One region of the Enterobacter sp. MGH 24 genome, then DNA from elsewhere that is predicted to be linked to it. Evidence: predicted binding sites of a transcription regulator. Region 1 holds the regulator's gene; the other holds the start of a gene.

What was found. Region 1 encodes Fur, which represses iron uptake genes when iron is present. Its sites were predicted from a motif close to ATAATAATGAGAACNACTATCAA; they were not measured.
Region 2: the regulator Fur is predicted to act here: its motif matches at 7,543-7,565, upstream of bfd (bacterioferritin-associated ferredoxin).

The regions. Positions count from the first base shown of each region.
Region 1 covers NZ_KI535657.1:2,742,500-2,751,407, forward strand. The annotation lists gene chiP (chitoporin ChiP) at 1-855, shown strand, start outside; gene chiQ (ChiQ/YbfN family lipoprotein) at 903-1,229, shown strand; gene fur (ferric iron uptake transcriptional regulator) at 1,372-1,818, opposite strand; gene fldA (flavodoxin FldA) at 2,110-2,640, opposite strand; gene ybfE (LexA regulated protein) at 2,796-3,083, opposite strand; gene ybfF (esterase) at 3,212-3,985, opposite strand; gene seqA (replication initiation negative regulator SeqA) at 4,169-4,717, shown strand; gene pgm (phosphoglucomutase (alpha-D-glucose-1,6-bisphosphate-dependent)) at 4,742-6,382, shown strand; gene potE (putrescine-ornithine antiporter) at 6,527-7,840, opposite strand; gene speF (ornithine decarboxylase SpeF) at 7,837-8,908, opposite strand, start outside.
Region 2 covers NZ_KI535657.1:1,007,891-1,016,798, reverse strand. The annotation lists gene fkpA (FKBP-type peptidyl-prolyl cis-trans isomerase) at 142-960, shown strand; gene L370_RS16905 (helix-turn-helix transcriptional regulator) at 1,127-1,849, shown strand; gene tusD (sulfurtransferase complex subunit TusD) at 1,849-2,235, shown strand; gene tusC (sulfurtransferase complex subunit TusC) at 2,235-2,594, shown strand; gene tusB (sulfurtransferase complex subunit TusB) at 2,602-2,889, shown strand; gene rpsL (30S ribosomal protein S12) at 3,014-3,388, shown strand; gene rpsG (30S ribosomal protein S7) at 3,485-3,955, shown strand; gene fusA (elongation factor G) at 4,052-6,166, shown strand; gene tuf (elongation factor Tu) at 6,236-7,420, shown strand; gene bfd (bacterioferritin-associated ferredoxin) at 7,600-7,794, shown strand; gene bfr (bacterioferritin) at 7,867-8,343, shown strand; gene L370_RS16955 (prepilin peptidase) at 8,327-8,800, opposite strand.

The DNA of each region.
Region 1 (8,908 bases):
GGTGATGCGGGTGCGTTGAGCTTCTCCTATATGTGGACCAACGAGTACAAAGCGCCGTGGCACATCGAGATGGACAAGTTCTACCAGAATGATAAAAAAACCAAAGTCGATTATCTGCACTCGCTGGGCGCGAAGTACGACTTCAAAAACGATCTGGTGCTTGAAGCGGCATTCGGTCAGGCACAAGGCTATATCGATCAGTACTTTGCCAAGGCCAGCTATAAATTCGATGTCGCGGGTAGCCCGCTGAGCACCAGCTACCAGTTCTACGGTACGCGCGATAAAGTCAGTAACGGCGGCGTCAATGACATTTATGACGGCACCGCGTGGCTGCAGGCGTTAACTTTCGGCTACAAGGTCGGTCAGGTTGATTTACGTCTGGAGGGCACATGGGTGAAGGCGGAAGGGCAGCAGGGCTACTTCCTGCAGCGTATGACCCCGACCTATGCCTCCTCCAACGGTCGTCTTGATATCTGGTGGGATAACCGTTCCGACTTCAACGCCGACGGCGAGAAAGCGGTCTTCTTCGGCGCAATGTATGACCTGAAAAACTGGAACCTGCCTGGCTGGGCGGTGGGCGCATCTTACGCTTACGCCTGGGATGCAAAACCTGCCGATATGGCAACACCGGACGCCTACTACGATCCAAACTATCGCCTGAAAGAGTCTTCCTACAGCCTCGATGCTATCTATACCCTGCAGGATGGCCGTGCGAAAGGCACAATGTTCAAACTGCACTTCACTCAGTATGACAACCACTCCGATATCCCGAGCTACGCGGGCGGTTACGGAAACATCTTCCAGGATGAACGTGACGTGAAATTCATGGTTATCGCACCGTTCACCATCTTCTGATGAATTGTCCGGCGGGTTAGCGCCCGCCGGACCGGAGACTGTACATGATGAAAAAAATCGTAACTATCGCGCTGCTGGCGTCAGGTCTGGTGGCATGTGCTCAGACTCAGGCACCCAAAGAAGATTCCCGCCTGAAGGAGGCGTATAGCGCGTGCATCAATACCGCTGAAGGATCGCCAGAGAAGATTGAAGCCTGTCAGAGCGTATTGAATGTGCTGAAGAAAGAGAAAGCGCATGAGCAGTTTGCGACGCAGGAAAATGTCCGCGTGATGGATTACCAGGCCTGTATTCAGGCGCGTAAAACCGGTAACGATCAGGAAGTGGCGAAGCGTTGCGATAAGATCTGGAACGAGATACGCAACAACAATAAATAAGTTGCTTTACGCCCGGTGGCGCTGCGCTTACCGGGCCTACAAAGGTGTCATAGCCCGTAGGCCCGGTAAGCGCAGCGCCACCGGGCATTTTTTTGGCAAAAAAAAAGCCAACCTTGCGGCTGGCTCAGAGTATGAATACTGATTATTTCGCGTCGTGCGCGTGATCGTCTTCGCGGCAATCGCCTTCAGCGCAGTGACCATAAAGGTACAGGCTGTGGTTGGTCAGGCGGATGCCATGACGCGCCGCGATTTCACGCTGGCGTGATTCAATGGAATCATCGCTAAATTCAATGACCTTGCCGCAATCGAGGCAGATCAGGTGATCGTGGTGCTGCTGCTGGGTCAGTTCGAAAACAGATTTACCGCCTTCGAAATTATGACGGGTAACAATGCCCGCGTCATCAAACTGGTTCAGCACGCGATAGACGGTAGCCAGCCCAATCTCTTCACCCATGTCGATAAGACGTTTATAAAGGTCTTCCGCACTGACATGGTGATTGTCTGGACCCTGAAGCACTTCAAGGATTTTTAACCGAGGAAGCGTAACTTTCAGGCCAGCCTTCTTTAATGCGGTATTGTTGTCAGTCATGCGGAATCTGTCCTGTTGCTAAACGATTCACTTCTGTAGGAAGTGACAGAAAATGCACCTGGGATAATGTGTCTCATTATAGAACTGCCATGGCTAAATGAAAACTGCAAGTCTCAGGCAAAATATGCTTATAAAAATGGGGTATCACCAACAAACTTGCTCAATGGAAAACCACATTTTATCAGGGAGACATTGTACAGGTCTGGGCGAAAAAGTTAAAAGATTGTAGCGATTAATTTAATCGGTTTGACCTGGAGCACGGGCGCAGCCGCCGCTGCGCCGCGATAAAAATCAGGCGTTCAGAATATCGTCCAGGTGCAGTTCCTCACGGATCTGCTTAACCCACTTCTCAACGCGCTCGACAGTCAGTTCTGGCTGACGGTCTTCGTCGATGGCCAGACCCACGAAGTGATCGTCATCGGCCAGGCCTTTAGACGCTTCGAAGTGGTAACCGGCAGTTGGCCAGTGGCCGACGATCACTGCGCCATTCGGCTCAATGATGTCGCGGATAGTACCCAGCGCGTCACAGAAGTACTCAGCGTAGTCTTCCTGATCGCCGCAGCCAAACAGGGCCACCAGCTTACCGTTGAAGTCCACTTCTTCCAGGGTCGGGAAGAAATCATCCCAGTCGCACTGGGCTTCACCGTAGTACCAGGTAGGAATACCCAGCAGCAGAATGTCATAGCCTTCCAGATCTTCTTTGCTGCTCTTGGCGATGTCATGCACATCAGCAACGTCTTTACCGAGCTGTTTTTGAATGTTTTTTGCGATATTTTCGGTATTGCCGGTATCACTGCCAAAGAAAATGCCGATGATTGCCATGAGTAAAATAACCTCTTGAAACTTAATAGTATGGTGGCGCAATTCGGCCACGGATAAGGGCAATAATAGCAGAACTGGCAACCCTGCGGAAACAGCTATCGCGCAGGACTGCACTCTGTGCTACATGAAAAGGGCGATAAAGGGAATTTTCAGACTTATGCCTGGCTGCGTAACGTCTCAAGCTGGGCGATCAACATCTCTTCAATGAGTTCGCTGCGGCTGATATTTCGCGCGTCAGCCAGCTCGTTCAGTGCATCGACGGCGTCGGCGTTAAGCTTCAGTTCGACACGCTTAAGCCCACGATTTTTATCGCGTTTAAGCTGGTTGCGTTTATTGATACGCAGCTGTTCATCGCGCGAAAGCGGATTCGTCTTGGGTCGTCCCGGGCGACGCTCATTCGCGAACAGATCTAGTGTCGTACGGTCCGTTTGTTCTTTGGCCATGATTCTGAGACTTCGGGGGAAACACGCCGCCCTGCTAATGCCCGGGCGATAAGCGCGCCATCATACATCACCAAAAACGGCACGCCAACGACTGGAAGCCCGCAGCCTTCCAGTCGCTTTCTTTTTAATCAATTTGCAGTATCAGCGAGATAGCGGCGAATGGCGCGCAGTACGGCATCCGGTTTTTCCGCATGCACCCAGTGCCCGGCGCCGGCAATCACGTGGGCGCGAGCCTGCGGGAATTGGGCCAGCAGCGTGTCGCGGTACGCGTCGGTTACGTAAGGAGAGTTACCGCCACGAATGAAGAGGGTAGGGTGTGGCCAGGCAGGTACCGTTTCCCAGCCCACGATATTGTTGTACTGGTCCCAGAGCACCGGCACGTTAAAACGCCATTGCCCGTCAACAAACGACTTCAGCAGGAACTGCACGACGCCTTCTTCATCAAGATGCTCACGCATGACGGCAGCCGCCTGTTGACGTGTCGCGACACCCGCTTCTGTGACCGCATTAATGGCGGCAAAAATCTCGTCATGACGACGGACGTCATAATCCACGGGCGCGACGTCAATCACCACCAGGCCGCTAATACGGTCCGGGGCCAGTGCCGTCAGGGCCATCACCGCTTTGCCACCCATGGAATGTCCGATCAGCGTTACCTTCTGCAGGCTATGTGCATCCAGCGTATCCAGCAGATCCTGCGCCATCGCCGCGTAGGTCATCTCGTCGGAACGCCCGGAAAGACCGTGATTGCGCATATCGACCTGTAAAATATCGTGGTCGGTAACCAGATCGCGCGCCAGCACGCCCAGGTTATCCAGACTGCCAAAAAGCCCGTGAACGAGTACGATGGGAGAATTATTGTTCGGCGATTGTGCAGTTTGCGCTCGGGTATTCAATTTCATGGCAAAGTTCTTTTTTTACGTATGTCAGGTTAGGGTATCATGTTGACCATTCTGCCGCCCGGCTGCAAGGTTCCAGTTTAATCTGACTTTTGCTGCCAACCAGGTTTGACGCTATCCGCTGTTGGGATTTGACCTTATAATCCCAATGACTTGTATTCAGATAAGAAATCGCACTGGATTAAGATGAAAACAATCGAAGTTGATGACGAACTCTATCAGTATATTGCCAGCCAGACGCGGCATATCGGGGAGAGCGCGTCCGACATTTTACGGCGCATGCTTAAAATTTCCGCCGCTGCACAGCCTGCTACCCCAGTCACCAAAGATGTCGTGTCTCAGCCGAGCGTTGTTGCGCAAGCAAAACCTGCCGTGACGCCGGCAAAAGATAAAGTGCGCGCGATGCGCGAGCTGCTGCTCTCCGATGAATACGCGGAGCAGAAAAAGGCGGTTAACCGCTTTATGCTGGTGCTGTCTACACTTTATTCACTGGATAACAAAGCGTTTGCTGAAGCGACCGAGTCGCTTCACGGCCGTACTCGCGTCTATTTCGCGGGCGACGAGCAGACGCTGCTGCAAAATGGCAATCAAACCAAACCTAAACATGTTCCTGGCACCCCATACTGGGTGATCACCAATACCAATACGGGCCGCAAGTGCAGCATGATTGAACACATCATGCAGTCCATGCAGTTCCCGGCGGAATTGATTGAAAAGGTTTGCGGTACAATTTAACCCTTGCATCAGAAGGACCCGGTAATGGCAAATCACAGCCGTGCAGGCCAACCTGCACAACAAAGCGATTTGATTAACGTCGCTCAGCTGACCGCGCAGTATTACGTGCTGAAACCGGTCGTGGGCAACGCAGAACACGCAGTGAAGTTTGGTACATCCGGTCACCGCGGCAGCGCGGCGCGCCACAGCTTTAACGAACCGCACATTCTGGCTATTGCTCAGGCCATCGCGGAAGAGCGCGCTAAAAACGGCGTTACCGGTCCGTGCTACGTGGGGAAAGATACCCATGCCCTGTCTGAACCGGCGTTCATCTCTGTGGTGAAAGTGCTGGCGGCAAACGGCGTTGATGTGATTGTTCAGGAGAATAACGGCTTCACCCCAACGCCTGCGGTCTCTAACGCCATCCTGGTGCACAACAAAAAAGGTGGCGCGCTGGCTGACGGTATCGTTATCACGCCATCCCACAACCCGCCGGAAGACGGTGGTATCAAATACAACCCGCCTAATGGTGGCCCGGCCGACACTAACGTCACAAAAGTGGTGGAAGATCGTGCGAACGCCTTGCTGGCTGACGGTCTGAAAGGCGTGAAGCGCATCTCTCTGGATGCTGCCATGGCGTCCGGTCACGTGAAAGAGCAGGATCTGGTTCAGCCGTTCGTGGAAGGGCTGGCGGATATCGTTGATATGGCGGCTATCCAGAAAGCCGGCCTGAAGCTGGGCGTGGATCCGCTGGGCGGCTCCGGTATCGAATACTGGAAACGTATCGCCGAGCATTACAAGCTGGATCTGACCATCGTGAACGATCACGTCGATCAGACCTTCCGCTTTATGCACCTGGACAAAGACGGCGCGATCCGTATGGACTGCTCCTCCGAGTGCGCGATGGCGGGCCTGCTGGCGCTGCGTGATAAATTCGATCTGGCGTTTGCTAACGACCCGGATTATGACCGCCACGGTATCGTCACCCCTGCCGGGCTGATGAACCCGAACCACTATCTGGCCGTCGCGATTAACTACCTGTTCCAGCACCGTCCGCAGTGGGGCAAAGAGGTGGCTGTCGGTAAAACGCTGGTGTCCTCCGCGATGATTGACCGCGTGGTCGAGGCGCTGGGTCGCAAGCTGGTGGAAGTGCCGGTGGGCTTCAAATGGTTCGTTGACGGTCTGCACGACGGCAGCTTCGGTTTTGGTGGTGAAGAGAGCGCGGGGGCATCTTTCCTGCGTTTCGACGGCACGCCATGGTCAACCGATAAAGACGGCATCATCATGTGCCTGCTGGCGGCGGAAATCACCGCGGTCACCGGTAAGAACCCTCAGGAACATTACAATGACCTGGCGGCACGCTTTGGTGCACCAAGCTATAACCGTATTCAGGCGAGCGCGACGTCAGCCCAGAAAGCGGCCCTGTCCAAACTTTCTCCGGAGATGGTCAGCGCAAGCACCCTGGCGGGCGATCCGATCACCGCGCGTCTGACGGCAGCACCGGGCAATGGTGCATCCATTGGTGGTCTGAAAGTGATGACCGAGAACGGCTGGTTCGCCGCGCGTCCGTCCGGCACGGAAGATGCGTACAAAATCTATTGCGAAAGCTTCCTCGGCGCTGAGCACCGTCAGCAGATTGAGAAAGAAGCGGTAGAGATTGTTAGCGAAGTGCTGAAAAACGCATAAGTCGTGTTCTGGTGCGGGCTGATGCCCTCACCCCGGCCCTCTCCCACCGGGAGAGGGAGAAAACATTAAAAACGGCAACCCTTGGGTTGCCGTTTTGCATTGACCTCGTAGGCCCGGTAAGCGCTAGCGCCACCGGGCTTTTTTTTAACTATGCTTGTTCTTCAATTCAAACCGTGGTGACACCAGACCGTACAGCGTCCAGCCCATAAAGGTCACCATTGCCCCGTAGAGCATCGCTTCCTGGCCGGATGAGTAGAGCGCATAGAAGCTGTAGATTGCCCCAATCACCGCCACAATATTGGCCGCACGCGCTTTGCGTGGATCCACCTTCGCCACCTTCTGAATAATCACCAGCGCTGCCATCGACAGAATATACGGAATGATATTCGTCACTACCGCCAGGTTGACCAGCACGTTGAACTGGCTGTTAAGCGACGGGCTAATGGTCATCAGCGACAATCCGCTCTGGAAGATGACAATCGCCAGCATGCCCTGCACCGGTGCATCCGCTTTAGTTACGCGGGAGAAGATTTTCGGGAAGTAACCTTCATCAGCCGAAGATTTAAACACCTGCGCGATGGTGAACTGCCAGCCGAGAAGCGAACCGCAGCAGGACATCACCATCAGACCCATGATCGCTTTCCCGACTTCCGGGGTGAACATCTGCGCGAAGGCCAGCCCGAACGGCGCCGTGGAGTTAGCCAGATCCATATTCGGTACGATACCCGCAATCACGTTAGTCGAGACGATATAGATCACCGCCGCGCCCAGCGTTCCGCCCAGAACGGCAATCGGAACGTTCTTTTCCGGATTCTCTACCACTTCCGCGTTTGCGCAGGCGGATTCCAGACCCAGGAAGGCCCAGAGCGTCATGGCGATAGAAGAGCCGACGGCGGTAAAGAACGGCACATGGTGCGGGTTCCAGGAGTTGGCGTAGAGTGTCGGGCTGAACCAGAACCAGCCGATGATGCACAGGCCGACAACCGGGATAATCACGCCCCAGACGGTGATGCTGGAGAGCTGTCCGGTGATACGCGCGCCGCCAAAGTTAGCCACGGTGCAGATCCACAGCACGCCGATGGTCGCCAGCCCAATCTGTACCGGGCTGAGCGTCGCGCCAAACAGCTCCGTACCGTAGCCCACCGCGGAGATGGCAATCGCCACGTTGGCGATCAGCAGCGACACCCCGTAGGTATAGTTGGCCATAAAGTTGCCCGACTTGCCAAAAGCGTATTCGGCATAGCCGCCCATGCCGCCTGACTTACGGCTGAACATCCCGCACTTGGCGAACGCCCACGCCAGCGCCATCGAGCCGACTGCCGTCACCAGCCAGGAGATAATAGAGATGGTACCCACCTCTGCCAGCTTGGTGGGCAGCATGATGATCCCGGAGCCCATCATGTTTACCATGGTGAGGATAGTCAGCTGCACCACGCCCATCTTATTGGACTTACTCATAATTTCTCTCCTTTCAGCAGCGCGGGCTGAGCGGCGGGTTGTTTGATGACATTGCAGCGAACCTGTTTGCGACCCTCACACTCCTCGACGTACACACCCTGCAGCTCTGGCGCGAAGCCCGGCAGAAGGTTGATGCCTTCTTCCAGGGCGGCAAAGTAGCGCAGCACGGAACCGCCCCAGACTTCCCCAGGGACAACACACAGCACCCCCGGTGGGTAAGGCAACGCGCCTTCGGCGGCGATGCGGCCTTCCGCGTCGCGCAGGGAGACCAGCTCAACTTCACCGCGCAGATAGGCGTAGTTCGCGTCCTGCGGGTTCATCATCACGCGCGGGAAGTGGGACTTGCGGAACATCTCTTTCTGCAGCTGTTTCACGTTGTGGCGGGCGTACAGGTCATGCATTTCCTGGCAGATCTGGCGCAGGGTGTAATCCGCGTAACGTTCCGGATGTTGTTTGTAGAGAGAAGGCAGGACCTCTTTCAGCGGAACATCGCTCTCGAGCAGTTTTTCGAAGCGCACCAGCTGCGCCACCAGCTGCTGCAGTTTGCCCATATCTTCCGCAGGCGTGAGCAGGAACAGGATCGAGTTGAGATCGCATTTTTCCGGCACGATGCCGTTTTCACGCAGGAAGTTGGCAAGGATAGTGGCGGGCACGCCGAAGTCCTCATACTCCCCGGTGCGGGCGTTAATGCCCGGCGTGGTCAGCAGGAGCTTGCAGGGGTCGATAAAATACTGATGCTCAGCGTAGCCTTCAAAAGCGTGCCAGTTTTCACCCGGCACGAAGTGGAAGAAGCGCAGGTCGGTCGCAATTTCCGCCGTGTCCCAGCTTTCCCACGGGCGGCCATCCACCGTCTCCGGCACGAAGGGACGCAGATACCGGCAGTTCTCCAGGATCAGCTTGCGCGCTTCGATACCGTTCACCACGCAGTCCATCCACATGTTGCGGCCGCTCTGGCCCTCATGCATACGGGCGTTAATGTCCAGCGCAGCGAACAGCGGATAGAACGGGCTGGTGGAGGCGTGCATCATGAAGGCATTATTCAGCCGCTTGTGCGGGACATAGCGTTGT
Region 2 (8,908 bases), 1.7 Mb from region 1:
AAACTTATTTAAACAAAAATAGTCTGAAAAGAGGCGAGAATTGGACGTGTCTGTCTGTAGATTTCTTCTGCAACGTTTTATAGTACGTCACTCATTTACGTTTAACGCTGGGGTGAGAGTCCCCAGGCCCTGGAGATATGGATGAAATCACTGTTTAAAGTAACGCTGCTGGCGACCACGATGGCTGTTGCGCTGAACGCGCCGCTGTCATTCGCTGCTGATACTGCTGCGAAGCCTGCTGCTACTGCAGACAGCAAAGCGGCGTTCAAAAATGACGACCAGAAATCCGCCTACGCACTGGGCGCATCTCTGGGTCGTTACATGGAAAACTCTCTGAAAGAACAAGAGAAACTGGGCATCAAACTGGATAAAGCTCAGCTGATCGCGGGCGTTCAGGACGCATTTGCAGATAAGAGCAAGCTGTCTGACCAGGAAATTGAACAGACTCTGCAGGCGTTTGAAGCGCGCGTGAAGGGTGCCGCGCAGACTAAGATGGACGCGGACGCTAAAGACAACGAAGCGAAAGGCAAAGCCTACCGCGACACCTTTGCTAAAGAGAAGGGCGTGAAAACCTCTTCTACTGGCCTGGTGTACAAAGTTGAGAAAGAAGGCACCGGCGATGCGCCTAAAGACAGCGACACCGTTGTTGTTAACTACAAAGGTACGCTGATCGACGGTAAAGAGTTCGACAACTCTTACACCCGCGGTGAGCCGCTCTCTTTCCGTCTGGATGGTGTGATCCCTGGCTGGACTGAAGGCCTGAAAAACATTAAGAAAGGCGGCAAGATCAAGATGGTTATCCCACCGGATCTGGCCTATGGCAAAACCGGCGTTCCGGGTATCCCTGCTAACTCTACGCTGGTCTTTGACGTAGAACTGCTGGATATCAAACCAGCACCAAAAGCGGATGCCAAGGCAGACGCACCGGCTGACGATAAAGCCGCTGCCGCTAAGAAGTAATGCTGAAAAAAAACCGCCGCCTTTAAGGCGGCGGTTTTTTATTGTGGGGCAGATATAATTAACACTGGAAAGCGTTAGGCACGCTGTATTAATTTAGTTGTCCGTGTAGATAATGAGCCTGCCCTGAAAACCTAACGACAGGCTCCTGAAAAGGAGTGTTTTTTTCATGTCCAGGTCGCTTTTAACCAACGAAACCAGTGAACTTGATTTGCTGGATCAACGTCCTTTCGATCAGACCGACTTCGATATCCTGAAATCCTATGAAGCGGTAGTGGACGGGTTAGCGATGCTCATTGGCTCCCACTGCGAAATCGTATTGCACTCCCTGCAAGATCTGAAGTGTTCCGCTATCCGCATTGCGAATGGTGAGCATACTGGCCGTAAAATTGGTTCGCCAATTACCGACCTTGCATTGCGTATGTTGCATGACATGACCGGCGCGGACAGCAGCGTCTCCAAATGCTATTTCACCCGCGCCAAAAGCGGCGTGCTGATGAAATCAGAAACCATCGCGATTCGAAACCGCGACCATCGTGTTATTGGGCTGCTGTGCATCAACATGAACCTTGATGTGCCATTCTCGCAGATCATGAGCACCTTTATTCCACCAGAAACGCCGGATGTGGGCTCTTCTGTTAACTTTGCCTCCTCCGTTGAAGATCTGGTGACGCAGACGCTTGAGTTTACGATTGAAGAGGTGAATGCCGATCGCAACGTCTCGAACAACGCCAAGAATCGTCAGATCGTGCTCAATCTTTATGAAAAAGGGATTTTTGATATTAAAGACGCCATCAACCAGGTGGCCGATCGTCTGAACATCTCCAAGCACACGGTCTACCTCTACATTCGCCAGTTCAAAAGCGGCGATTTCCTGGGACAAGACAAGTAATGCGTTTTGCGTTAATGGTGACAGGCCCGGCGTACGGTACTCAGCAGGCCAGCAGCGCGCTGCAGTTTGCGCATGCGCTACTGGCGGCCGGACATGAGCTGGCGAGCGTCTTCTTCTATCGGGAAGGGGTGTATAACGCGAATCAGTTTACGTCACCGGCGAGTGACGAGTTCGACCTGGTGGGTGCCTGGCAGGCATTAAACGAAAAGCAGGGCGTAGAACTGCACATCTGCGTGGCGGCGGCACTGCGCCGCGGCGTGACCGATACAACCGAAGCCGCGCGTCTTGGTTTATCGGGTTCTAACCTGCAGCCCGGTTTTTCGTTGAGTGGTCTGGGTGCATTGGCACAGGCGGCATTAACCTGCGACAGAGTGGTGCAATTCTGATGAAGCGCGTGGCATTTGTTTTTACCTCTGCGCCGCACGGCAGCGCTTCTGGCCGCGAAGGATTGGATGCGTTACTTGCGACTTCCGCGCTGACCGAAGATATCGGTGTTTTCTTTTTGGGAGACGGGGTGTTCCAGCTTCTGGCGGGGCAACAGCCTCAGGCCATTCTGGCGCGTGATTACATCGCGACGTTCAAAGTGTTACCGCTTTACGATATCGAAACCTTCTATGTTTGTGCTGACTCTTTGGCCGCGCGCGGTTTAAACGAGATAACGCCATTCGTGCTGGATGTGACAGTCCTGTCTTCTGCTGCATTGCGCGAACACCTTTCCCACTACGACACCGTTCTGACTTTCTGAGGCCACCATGCTCCATACTCTGAGCCATTCACCGTGGCAATGTGATATCGACGCGTTACTGAGTATGCTGCGCGAAGGTGATGACCTGCTGCTGATTCAGGATGGCGTGCTTGCCGCACTGGAAGGCAGTCGTTTCGTTGAAATTCTCACGAATGCCCCCATAACAGTCTCTGCGCTGAAAGACGATCTGGATGCGCGGGGTCTTTCTGGTCAAATTTCAGCCAAAATTGACGTGGTTGGCTATACTGATTTCGTCAATCTTACTGTGGCGCACGCCAGTCAAATGAACTGGTGATCTGAGAACGCTGTATATTTCTTGACACCTTTTCGACGTAGCCCTAAAATTTCGCGTCCTCATATTGTATGAGGTCGATTTATTACGTGTTTACGAAGCAAAAGCTAAAACCAGGAGCTATTTAATGGCAACAGTTAACCAGCTGGTACGCAAACCACGCGCACGCAAAGTTGCAAAGAGCAACGTGCCTGCGCTGGAAGCCTGCCCGCAGAAACGTGGTGTATGTACTCGTGTATATACCACCACTCCTAAAAAACCAAACTCCGCACTGCGTAAAGTATGCCGTGTGCGTTTGACTAACGGTTTCGAAGTGACTTCCTACATCGGTGGTGAAGGTCACAACCTGCAGGAACACTCCGTGATCCTGATCCGTGGCGGTCGTGTTAAAGACCTTCCGGGTGTTCGTTACCACACCGTTCGTGGTGCGCTCGACTGCTCAGGTGTTAAAGACCGTAAGCAGGCTCGCTCCAAGTACGGCGTGAAGCGTCCTAAGGCTTAATGGTTCTCCGTTAAGTAAGGCCAAACTGATTTATCTTAATGTCAAACTAAACTCTTTGAGTTTTGGACAATCCTGAATTAACAACGGAGTATTCCCATGCCACGTCGTCGCGTCATTGGTCAGCGTAAAATTCTTCCAGATCCGAAATTCGGATCAGAACTGCTGGCAAAATTTGTAAATATCCTGATGGTAGATGGTAAAAAATCTACTGCAGAAGCAATCGTATACAGCGCGCTTGAGACCCTGGCTCAGCGTTCTGGTAAAAATGAACTGGAAGCTTTCGAAGTCGCTCTCGACAACGTTCGCCCAACTGTAGAAGTTAAGTCCCGCCGCGTTGGTGGTTCTACTTATCAGGTTCCAGTTGAAGTTCGTCCGGTTCGTCGTAATGCTCTGGCAATGCGTTGGATCGTTGAAGCTGCTCGTAAACGCGGTGATAAATCCATGGCTCTGCGTCTGGCGAACGAACTTTCTGATGCTGCAGACAACAAAGGTACTGCAGTTAAGAAACGTGAAGACGTTCACCGTATGGCAGAAGCCAACAAGGCGTTCGCACACTACCGTTGGTAATCCCTTCGGAGTATTAGTCACCAGGCGGGCGCTTCAGAGAAGCCGCCCGCTCTGGGTAACTTAACTGAACGCCTAAAGATATAAACGAGGAATCAAATGGCTCGTACAACACCCATCGCACGCTACCGTAACATCGGTATCAGTGCGCACATCGACGCCGGTAAAACCACTACTACCGAACGTATTCTGTTCTACACCGGTGTAAACCACAAAATCGGTGAAGTTCATGACGGCGCAGCCACCATGGACTGGATGGAACAGGAGCAGGAGCGTGGTATTACTATCACCTCCGCAGCGACTACTGCATTCTGGTCAGGTATGGCTAAGCAGTACGAACCGCATCGCGTAAACATCATCGACACCCCAGGGCACGTTGACTTCACCATCGAAGTAGAACGTTCCATGCGTGTTCTTGACGGCGCGGTAATGGTTTATTGCGCAGTTGGTGGTGTTCAGCCACAGTCTGAAACCGTATGGCGTCAGGCGAACAAATATAAAGTTCCACGCATCGCGTTCGTTAACAAAATGGACCGTATGGGTGCTAACTTCCTGAAAGTTGTTGGTCAGATCAAATCCCGTCTGGGCGCGAACCCTGTTCCGCTGCAGCTGGCAATTGGTGCTGAAGAAGGCTTCACCGGTGTTATCGACCTGGTGAAAATGAAAGCCATCAACTGGAACGATGCAGACCAGGGCGTTACCTTCGAATACGAAGATATCCCAGCTGCAATGCAGGACCTGGCTGACGAATGGCACCAGAACCTGATCGAATCCGCTGCTGAAGCTTCTGAAGAGCTGATGGAGAAATACCTGGGTGGTGAAGAACTGACTGAAGAAGAGATCAAAAAAGCTCTGCGTCAGCGCGTTCTGAACAACGAAATCATCCTGGTAACCTGTGGTTCTGCGTTCAAGAACAAAGGTGTTCAGGCGATGCTGGATGCGGTAGTTGACTACCTGCCATCCCCGGTTGACGTTCCTGCGATCAACGGCATCCTGGACGACGGTAAAGATACTCCGGCTGAGCGTCACGCAAGCGACGAAGAGCCATTCTCTGCACTGGCGTTCAAAATTGCTACCGACCCATTCGTGGGTAACCTGACCTTCTTCCGCGTTTACTCTGGTGTGGTTAACTCCGGTGACACCATCCTGAACTCCGTGAAAGCGGCGCGTGAACGTTTTGGCCGTATCGTACAGATGCACGCTAACAAACGTGAAGAGATCAAAGAAGTTCGTGCGGGCGACATCGCTGCAGCTATCGGTCTGAAAGACGTGACCACTGGTGACACCCTGTGTGACCCGGATCACCCGATCATTCTGGAGCGTATGGAATTCCCTGAGCCGGTAATCTCCATCGCAGTTGAACCAAAAACCAAAGCTGACCAGGAAAAAATGGGTCTGGCTCTGGGCCGTCTGGCGAAAGAAGACCCATCATTCCGCGTATGGACTGATGAAGAATCTAACCAGACCATCATCGCTGGTATGGGTGAACTGCACCTGGACATCATCGTTGACCGTATGAAGCGTGAATTCAACGTTGAAGCGAACGTGGGTAAACCTCAGGTTGCTTACCGCGAAGCGATTCGCGCGAAAGTTACCGATGTTGAAGGTAAACACGCTAAGCAGTCTGGTGGTCGCGGTCAGTACGGTCACGTTGTGATCGACATGTACCCACTGGAGCCGGGCTCTAACCCGAAAGGTTACGAGTTCATCAACGACATCAAAGGTGGTGTAATTCCTGGCGAATACATCCCAGCCGTTGATAAAGGCATTCAGGAACAGCTGAAAGCGGGCCCTCTGGCTGGCTATCCGGTTGTTGACATGGGTGTTCGTCTGCACTTCGGTTCTTACCACGACGTTGACTCCTCTGAACTGGCGTTTAAACTGGCTGCGTCTATTGCCTTTAAAGAAGGCTTTAAGAAAGCGAAACCAGTTCTGCTTGAGCCAATCATGAAGGTTGAAGTAGAAACTCCTGAAGAGAACACCGGTGACGTTATCGGTGACTTGAGCCGTCGTCGCGGTATGCTGCGTGGTCAGGAATCCGAAGTAACTGGCGTTAAGATCCACGCTGAAGTTCCGCTGTCTGAAATGTTCGGATATGCAACTCAGCTGCGTTCTCTGACCAAAGGTCGTGCATCATACACCATGGAATTCCTGAAGTATGATGATGCGCCTAACAACGTTGCTCAGGCCGTTATTGAAGCCCGTGGTAAGTAATCCACAGGATTAAAACCTAAGTCCCGTGCTCTCTCCATAGGGGAGAGCACTATAGTAAGGAATATAGCCGTGTCTAAAGAAAAATTTGAACGTACAAAACCGCACGTCAACGTTGGTACTATCGGCCACGTTGACCATGGTAAAACTACCCTGACTGCTGCAATCACTACCGTTCTGGCAAAAACCTACGGTGGTTCTGCTCGTGCATTCGACCAGATCGATAACGCACCAGAAGAAAAAGCTCGTGGTATCACCATCAACACCTCTCACGTTGAATATGACACCCCGACTCGCCACTACGCACACGTAGACTGCCCAGGCCACGCCGACTATGTTAAAAACATGATCACCGGTGCTGCGCAGATGGACGGCGCGATCCTGGTTGTTGCTGCGACTGACGGCCCAATGCCTCAGACTCGTGAGCACATCCTGCTGGGTCGTCAGGTAGGCGTTCCTTTCATCATCGTGTTCCTGAACAAATGTGACATGGTTGATGACGAAGAGCTGCTGGAACTGGTAGAGATGGAAGTTCGTGAACTGCTGTCTCAGTACGATTTCCCAGGCGACGATACCCCAATCGTTCGTGGTTCTGCTCTGAAAGCGCTGGAAGGCGAAGCAGAGTGGGAAGCGAAAATCATCGAACTGGCTGGCTTCCTGGATTCTTACATCCCAGAACCAGAGCGTGCGATTGACAAGCCATTCCTGCTGCCAATCGAAGACGTATTCTCCATCTCCGGTCGTGGTACCGTTGTTACCGGTCGTGTAGAGCGCGGTATCATCAAAGTTGGCGAAGAAGTTGAAATCGTTGGTATCAAAGAGACTGCGAAGTCTACCTGTACTGGCGTTGAAATGTTCCGCAAACTGCTGGACGAAGGCCGTGCTGGTGAGAACGTTGGTGTTCTGCTGCGTGGTATCAAACGTGAAGAAATCGAACGTGGTCAGGTTCTGGCGAAGCCAGGCTCAATCAAGCCACACACCAAGTTCGAATCTGAAGTGTACATTCTGTCCAAAGACGAAGGCGGCCGTCATACTCCGTTCTTCAAAGGCTACCGTCCACAGTTCTACTTCCGTACAACTGACGTGACCGGTACCATCGAACTGCCAGAAGGCGTTGAGATGGTAATGCCAGGCGACAACATCAAGATGGTTGTGACGCTGATCCACCCAATCGCGATGGACGACGGTCTGCGTTTCGCAATCCGTGAAGGCGGCCGTACCGTTGGCGCGGGCGTTGTTGCTAAAGTTCTGGGCTAATTAATTAGCCCCGAATAAAAAAAGGACGCTTCGGCGTCCTTTTTTGTTTTCTGCCGTTCAGGCATTGTCACAAAATTTCGCATTTTTTGCCTGCTCCCGCCCCGTATTGTGGCGCTTGTGCTATTGTAATCATAACCATTCTCACTTACACTTTGCGCATAATTTGAACGGGAGTCTCTATGTACGTTTGTTTATGTAATGGTGTAAGCGACAAGAAAATACGTCAGGCCGTTCGCCAGTTTCAGCCACAGTCTTTCCAGCAGCTTCGCAAGTTTGTTCCGGTGGGAAATCAATGCGGTAAATGCGTTCGCGCAGCGCGTGAGATTATGCAGGACGAATTGATGCAGATCCCGGAATTCAAAGAGATCGCGTAAGCGCCTATCTTTTTTTTGACATCCCTGTAGCCCGATCTACGCTTCAATGAGTGGAAGCGGAGGGACTATATAATGAAAGGTGATGTTAAAATCATAAGTTATCTCAATAAATTATTGGGAAATGAGCTTGTCGCAATCAATCAGTACTTTCTCCATGCAAGAATGTTCAAAAACTGGGGGCTTAAACGTCTGAACGACGTTGAGTACCATGAATCGATCGATGAAATGAAGCACGCCGATAAATATATCGAGCGTATTTTATTCCTTGAAGGCATTCCAAACCTGCAGGATCTCGGAAAGCTGGGCATCGGAGAAGATGTCGAAGAGATGCTGCGTTCCGACCTCAGGCTGGAACTTGAAGGCGCCAAAGATCTCCGTGAAGCCATAGCCTACGCAGACAGCGTACATGACTACGTCAGTCGCGATATGATGATCCAGATCCTGGCCGATGAAGAAGGCCACATTGACTGGCTGGAAACGGAGCTGGACCTGATTGCTAAAATCGGCCTGCAGAACTACCTTCAGTCGCAGATTAAAGTGGAAGAGTAACCACCGTCTTCCAACCTACGCATAAACCCGCTGCTGCCAGAAATGGCCCAAAAGGCAGCGGGTTTTTTAATGCCCCTTTATCAGTGCGGATTAACGAAAAAACAAGAATGCAAAGAAGCGCCATCAGCGCCGCGAGTAACGCCAGCGTAGGCAGTACGCACCAGCCATGCCATGCACCAAGCGCCGCCAGGTATTTTATATCGCCATATCCCATCCCTTCACGCCGGCAGATAAACCGATATCCCCAGTAAATAACGGCAAAGCCAATATATCCAATCATCGCACCCGCCACCGCACTCGGCAGAAAATCAGGTTGGATACAGAGCTGAAAGAGCAGTCCCGCCCATAGTAGCGGGCAGAGAAATTTATCGGGAAGCAGACCGTAGCGAATATCGTCATGTACAAGTAAGGCAGTCAGTGAAAGATAGATCAGCAGAAAGGGCAGGGTGGTTAGCATGGAAATGGCCTCAAACGGATTTGAGCGCATACTCGCTATAATCGGCCTGGCCGGCAATGCACAAAAAACGTAGATGCGTAGCGACTCGAAAGAAAGAATCGACGCAGG